Regions from separate parts of the Nocardiopsis sp. MT53 genome, predicted to be linked through region 1. Evidence: predicted binding sites of a transcription regulator. Region 1 holds the regulator's gene; the other holds the start of a gene.

Region 1 (3,553 bases):
CCGGGGCGAAGCCGGGCTGGCCCTGTCCGTACTGCGGCTGCTGTGCCTGCGGGGGCTGCGCCTGGGGCTGCTCGTACTGCGGCTGCCCGCCGTACTGTCCGTACCCCGGCTGTCCGCCCGAGGGCTGGCCGTACTGCCCGTATCCGGGCTGGGAGCCGGAGGGCTGCGCGTGGCCCGGCTGCTCGCCGGAGGGCTGCCCGCCGTACTGCCCGTGGCCGGGCTGTCCGCCGGAGGGCTGGCCGTACTGGCCGTACCCGGGCTGGGAGCCGGAGGGCTGCGCGTACCCCGGCTGCTCTCCCGAGGGGCCGTGGGCGGGGTACCCGCCGGACGGCTGCGCGCCGTACTGCTCCTGCCCCCGCTGCTCACCGTACTCCGGGGAGTAGGGGGACGGCGCCTGCGGCTGCTCGCCGGAGGGCGGGCCCTGGTTCGGGTCCTCCGGGGACGGGGGATTCGTCGGGGTCTCGCTCATGCTCTTCCTCGGCTCCGCTGGTGAGGGGCGCTATCTCGTGTCTACCGGGCCGTACCGACGACCGGAGGCAGAAACCGGCCTCGTGTCCGGTCTGAATCCTAGGCGCAAGGGGGGTCACGGTCCGTGCGGGCCGGTGACGAAATCGATGAGTTCCTCCACCCGACCCGACAGGGCCGGTTCCAGGTCAGCATAGGTTCGCACCGAACCCAGGATCCGGCGCCACGCCTCACCCGTGCTCATCCGCCAGCCCAGCGCCTCCAGGACCCCCTCCTTCCAGGGGACCCCCCTGGGCACCTCGGGCCAGGCGCGGATGCCCAGCGCGGCCGGCCGCACCGCCTGCCACACGTCGACGTAGGGGTGGCCCGCCACCAGGACGTCCCCGCCCCGCACCCGCTCGGCGATCCGCGACTCCTTCGACCCCGGCACCAGGTGGTCCACCAGGACCCCCAGGCGCCGCCCCGGGCCGGGGGTGAACTCCGCCACGATCGCGGGCAGGTCGTCGACCCCCTCCAGGAACTCGACGGCCACCCCCTCCACGCGCAGGTCGTGCCCCCACACCTTCTCGACCAGCTCCGCGTCGTGGGCGCCCTCGACGTAGATCCGGCCCTCCCGGGCCGTGCGCGCCCTCAGGCCCTGGACGGCGACCGAGCCGGAGGCGCTGCGCAGCGGCCCCCGCGGCGCGGCGGACGGCCGCACCAGGGTCACCGGCTCGCCGTCCACCAGGAAGGCGGCCGGTTCCAGTGCGAACACCCGGCGCCGCCCGTACCGGTCCTCCAGGGTCACGGTCGCCTTGTCCCAGCCGACCACCGCGCCGCAGAACGCCTCCCCGGCGTCCTCCACCACGAGGTCGCGGTCGAGCGGGACCTCGCGGACCCTCCGCTCGGGTCGGTTGCGCGCCGAGGCCAGCACATCGCGGCCGTACCGGCCGGTTCCCTTGGTAGCCACGGTGGTGCAGTCTACAGACGGCGCCCCCCGCCGGCGGGGAAGGCGCCGCGCCGGCGCCGCACCCGCCCGCGGAGCGGCCGGGGTTTGCGTCCGGGCATAGAATTAGCACTGAGGACCATCGAGTGCCAGGAGGTGGCGAGTTGCTGGATGAGCGCAAGCTCGCGGTCCTGCGTGCCGTCGTCGAGGACTTCGTCAGCACCAACGAACCGGTGGGGTCCAAGGCCCTCGCCGACCGCCATCGGCTCGGGGTCTCCCCGGCCACCATCCGCAACGACATGGTCGCGCTGGAAGAGGACGGGTACATCACCCAGCCCCACACCAGTGCCGGGCGCGTGCCCACGGACAAGGGGTACCGGCTCTTCGTCGACCGCCTGTCCTCGGTCAAGCCCCTCTCGGCCGCGGAGCGCCGCGCCATCGAGTCGTTCCTCAACGGCGCCGTCGACCTCGACGAGATCGTCGCCCGCACGGTCCGGCTGCTCGCGCAGCTCACCCGCCAGGTGGCGATCGTCCAGTACCCGTCGCTGACCCGCTCCTCCGTCCAGCACGTCGAGCTGGTGCCCCTCGCGGGCCAGCGGCTCATGCTGGTGGTCATCACCGACACCGGCCGGGTCGAGCAGCGCGTCATCGACGGCCTGGGCGAGGTCGACGCCGACGCGGTCGCCGACCTGCGCGGCATGCTCATCCGGGCCACCGCCGGCCTGCACCTCGCGGAGGTCCCCGGCGCGGTCGAGGACCTGCCCCAGCAGGTTCCCGAGGAGAACCGCGCCATGGCGGCGTCCGTCCTGTCCGTACTGCTGGAGAGCCTGGTCGAACGCCACGAGGAGAAGCTGGTCCTCGCGGGCACGGCCAACCTCGCGGCCGTCGATTTCGCCGCCAGCCTGAGGGACGTCCTGGAGGCGTTGGAAGAGAACATGGTCCTCATCCGTTTGCTGGGTGAGGCGAAGGACCCGTCGATGCTCACGGTGCGCATCGGCGCGGAGAACTTCCACGAGGGGCTGCGGTCCACCTCGGTCGTGTCGGCCGACTACGGTGTGGGAAACCAGTCGCTCGCCAAGATCGGTGTCGTGGGACCCACCCGGATGGACTACCCCGGGACGATGGGGGCGGTACGCGCCGTTGCTCGGTATGTCGGACAGATTTTGGCAGGACAGTAACTCAGTGGCCAGAGACTATTACCAGGTCCTCGGTGTGCGTCGCGACGCTTCCAAGGACGAGATCAAGAAGGCGTACCGCAGGCTCGCGCGCGAGCTGCACCCGGACATCAACCCGGACCCCGCCACCCAGGAGCGCTTCAAGGAGGTGACCCAGGCCTACGAGGTCCTCTCCGACGAGAACAAGCGCCGGATGTTCGACATGGGCCAGGACCCCTTCGCCCCGGGCGGGGGCGGCGCGGGCGGCTTCGGCGGCGCCGCCGGGTTCCCGTTCGACGACATCATGAACGCCTTCTTCGGCGGCGGCCAGGCGGGCGGGCGCGGTCCCCGCGAGCGCGTCCGGCGCGGGCGCAGCATCAAGATCCGCGTCGAGCTGGACCTGGCCGAGACCGCGTTCGGCGTCACCAAGGAGATCACCTTCCCCACCGCCATCCTGTGCGCCACCTGCCAGGGCGAGGGGACGGCCGCCGGCACCCACCGCACCACCTGTGACATGTGCCACGGTCAGGGCGAGGTCTCCCAGGTCACCCGCTCCTTCCTCGGACAGGTCATGACCTCCCGCCCCTGCCCCCAGTGCGGCGGCCAGGGCTCGGTCATCCCCGACCCCTGCCCCGACTGCGCGGGCGAGGGCCGGGTGCGAGAGAAGGTCACCCGCACCGTCAAGATCCCCGCGGGCGTCGACGACGGCACCCGCATCCAGCTCGCCGGCGAGGGCGAGGTCGGCCCCAACGGCGGCCCGCGCGGCGACATCATCCTGGAGATCGTCCAGCGGCCGCACCCCACCTTCGAGCGGCGCGGCGACGACCTGCACTGCACGGTCACCGTCCCCATGACGGCGGCCGCGCTGGGCGCCTCCTTCGCCTTCGAGACCCTCGACGGCACCGAGAACATCGACCTGCGCCCGGGCACCAACTCCGGCCACGTCATCACCCTGCCCAACAAGGGCGTCACCCACCTCGACGGCGGAGGCCGGGGCGACCTGCGCATC
Region 2 (3,553 bases), 2.8 Mb from region 1:
AAGATGCCGATCAGCGGGGTGATGAACCCTTCCGTGAACGCGGTGACCAGGTTGGCGAAGACCGTGCCGATCACGACCGCCACCGCGAGCTGCACCAGGTTCCCCTGGAGCAGGAACTTCTTGAATCCATCCATGGCAAAAGCCCTACGTGTCTCGTTTGCTGTGCGGAACGCGCCCCCGCCGGGGGTCCGTGGCCGCACGCGCCGGGGGCACGGGACGAGGCGGGCGGGGCGCCCGGCCAGCTTTCACCACAAAAGGTCAGTGGTCAACTGCGGATGGTGATGGACGCAAGGTCAGCGGTCAGCCGCGGATGGTGATGGAAAGCCGGGAGTCGACGGCGTGCCCGGCCAGTTCCCTGGCCTCCTGTGGGCTGGCCGCGATGAGGATCAGTGCGCCGCCCTCGCCGCCGTGGTCGCTCTCGGACGGCACGGCCAGCACCGGGCGGCCCTCGACCACTTCCGCGGCCGGTCCGGCGCGGGCGGGGGCGAACTCGTCGCGGCCCCGCGCCGCCAGTACGTCCACCCGGTCGCCGGGGGAGAGCAGCGCCACCGCCCCGGGGTCGGCGACCCGCACGGGCACGGCGACCAGGCCGTCGCCGTAGGGCAGGGCGGGCGGGTCGGCCAGCCGGGCGTCGGTGACGACCTCCCCGCGGCGGACGGGGGCGTTGAGGGACCGGCCCGCGGTCGCGGCGTCCGGCTCCAGGGCGCCCCGCGGGGCGAGGGCCGTGGGCAGGGAGGCGGGCGCGAGGTCGCCGGCGGCCAGCGGCCCGGAGGCGTCCAGGTCCCGGGCGGCCACCAGGACCTCGACGGTGGCGGGCGGCGGTGGGCGCACCGCCAGGACGGCGGCGGTCAGCGCGGCGACGGTCAGCAGGGCGGCGAGGGTCCGCCGGTGCCGGTCCACGAAGCGGGTGAGCGCGCCGCGGTGCCGGTAGGGAGGGCGAGGGGGCTCGGTCATGCCCCCAAAATAAGTCCGCCGGACCCGCCCGGACGGGTTGTCCACAGGCCCTTTTCCGCCTCTTCCGGGCCCCTGCCACATCCCTGCCCCGCGCGCCCAGGGGCGGCCGGAGAAGGCCGGGTCGTTCCGCCAGGGCCCTGGAGCGATCCCGGCCGGTACGGGGTCGAAGCGGCCTCCGGAACCGCCCACGGCGTTCCCGGTAGCGGCTTCGGAGCGATTCCGGCAGGGGTGGGGGCGGAGGGGGCTTCGGAGCGGTCGGCCGACGCGGACCGCGGCGCGGTCACGGCCGAAGGAGGTTCGGAGGCGATCGGGGCCGGACGCACCGCGCGCCGCCGAGTCACTCGGCGGCGCGGAGGAGTTCGGTCAACGGCCGGCGACCTCAGCCGCCGGTCGCGGCGGTGGTCGCGGTGGCGGTGCTGCCGCTCGTGCTCTCGCTCTTGGCGGAGGAGGACGACGAGGAGGACTCCGAACCCGTGGACTCGGCCTTGCCGGAGGCGGGGGCGGTGGTGGCGCTGGAGCCGGTCAGGGAAGAGCTGTTGGAGGTCTTGCCGCTGTCGGTGCGGTAGAAGCCGGAGCCCTTGAAGACGATGCCCACGGCCGAGTAGACCTTGCGCAGTCGGCCCTCGCACTCGGGGCAGACGGTCAGGGCGTCGTCACTGAAGCTCTGCACGACCTCCATCTGGGCGCCGCACTCGGTGCACGCGTACTGGTACGTAGGCACTGTTCGGGTCCTCCTTGCTGGCACTCTCGCCCGTTGACTGCTAAATAGTACGCGCTCGACGACCGGGGACGTGACAGTGGGGACACCGGTCGCGGGCGTCGTCGCCGACCGGAGCGCGATCCTCCCTGTCAACGCCCTCCGGCGCCCGCTTAATCCCGCCGCCCGGCGGCGGCTACCGGCGGTCCGGCCACACGCCGGACCCGAACACGTGCAGGCCGCCGGGGGTCACCACCGCGTCCACCCGGAGGTCGTGCTCCTCGCGGGGCACCGCGTCCACGAACTCGCCGTCGTACACCACGGCGATCGCCGGGCAGTTCGGCCCGCGCAGCGACAGCGCCCGGTCGTAGCACCCGGCGCCCCGGCCCAGCCGCCCGCCGGAGCGGTCCACGGCCAGCGCCGGGCACACCACGGCGTCCGCGGTGGCCAGGGCCCCGGTCCCGTAGCGGCGCCCGGTGGGCTCCAGCAGCCCGTGCCCGGCGGGCTCCAGGCTCTGGGGGCCGTCGTAGGCCGCCCAGTCCAGGTTCCCGTCGGGCAGGAAGACCGGCAGCAGCACGTACGTGCCCCGCTTCCACAGCGCCGTGACGAGCCTGCGGGTGTCCGGCTCGGTGCCCACCGAGTAGTAGCAGGCCACGGTCCCGCTCATGGCCAGCCACGGCAGCGCGGTGAGGGTGTCGCGCACGGCCGACCCGGCGCGTTCGCGCTCCCCGGGGTCCATCGCCCGGCGCGCCGCCAGGACCTCCCGCCGCATGCGCCGCTTCTCCGACCGTGTCGTCTCGTCCATGCGGCCAGTCTGTCAGCGCGCCGCCGGTGAACGGCGGGTGGCTTTCGCCCTACCCGGACCCGAAACAACCGGAACTTCTCGACACCCGGAACACCGGGGTGCATCGTGGACGGCCGGAGACTGTCCTAGAGTGCCGACATGAATCCCAGCGACCTGCCAAACCCCGATCCCGCCCCCGTGACCAAGGCGGTCGTACCCGCGGCCGGTCTGGGGACCCGCTTCCTCCCGGCCACCAAGGCCACCCCCAAGGAGATGCTCCCGATCGTGGACAAGCCCGCGATCCAGTACGTCCTGGAGGAGGCGGTCGCCGCCGACCTGAACGACGTCCTCATGATCACGGGCCGCAACAAGCGCTCCATCGAGGACCACTTCGACCGGGCCTACGAGCTGGAGGAGGCGCTGGAGTCCAAGGGCGACGCCGAGCGGCTGCGCTCGGTCCGCGAGCCCAGCAACCTGGCGCAGGTCCACTACGTCCGCCAGGGGGAGCCGCGCGGCCTGGGGCACGCGGTGCTGTGCGCGGAGGCGCACGTGGGCGACAACCCGTTCGCGGTCCTGCTCGGCGACGACCTCATCGAGTCCGCCGAGCTGCTGCGCCGCATGATCGAGGTCCGCGCCAAGCACGGCGGCAGCGTGGTCGCGCTCATGGAGGTCGAGCCCGAGCAGGTCTCCCTCTACGGCTGCGCGGGCATCGAGGCCACCGACGAGGACGACGTCGTCGTGGTGACCGACCTTGTGGAGAAGCCCGCCCCGGAGCAGGCGCCCAGCCGCTGGGCGATCATCGGCCGCTACATCTGCGACCCGGCGGTCTTCCCGGTGCTGCACGAGACCCCGCCCGGCCGGGGCGGCGAGATCCAGCTCACCGACGCCCTGCGCGAGCTGGCCCGCCGCAAGCCCGAGGACGGCGGTGTGGTCCACGGCGTCCTGTTCCGCGGCCACCGCTACGACACCGGCAACAAGGCCGACTACATCCGCACCGTGGTGGACTTCGCCTGCCGCCGCCCGGACCTGGCCGACGAGCTGCTGCCGTGGCTGCGCGAGTTCGTCGACCGGCACGCCCCGGCGGACGGGCGGGGGAGCGGCTCCGGGGAGTGATCCCC

The links. Region 1 encodes HrcA, which represses chaperone genes, less so after heat shock. Its sites were predicted from a motif close to TTGGCACTCTCNNNNNGAGAGTGCCAA; they were not measured.
Region 2: the regulator HrcA is predicted to act here: its motif matches at 1,693-1,719, upstream of K1J57_RS13645 (FmdB family zinc ribbon protein).

What each region holds. Positions count from the first base shown of each region.
Region 1 is NZ_CP080599.1:280,859-284,411, reverse strand. It holds gene K1J57_RS01235 (DUF3097 domain-containing protein) at 584-1,414, opposite strand; gene hrcA (heat-inducible transcriptional repressor HrcA) at 1,555-2,568, shown strand; gene dnaJ (molecular chaperone DnaJ) at 2,573-3,553, shown strand, end outside.
Region 2 is NZ_CP080599.1:3,055,211-3,058,763, forward strand. It holds gene mscL (large conductance mechanosensitive channel protein MscL) at 1-134, opposite strand, end outside; gene K1J57_RS13640 (SAF domain-containing protein) at 301-954, opposite strand; gene K1J57_RS13645 (FmdB family zinc ribbon protein) at 1,334-1,675, opposite strand; gene K1J57_RS13650 (5-formyltetrahydrofolate cyclo-ligase) at 1,848-2,456, opposite strand; gene galU (UTP--glucose-1-phosphate uridylyltransferase GalU) at 2,595-3,548, shown strand.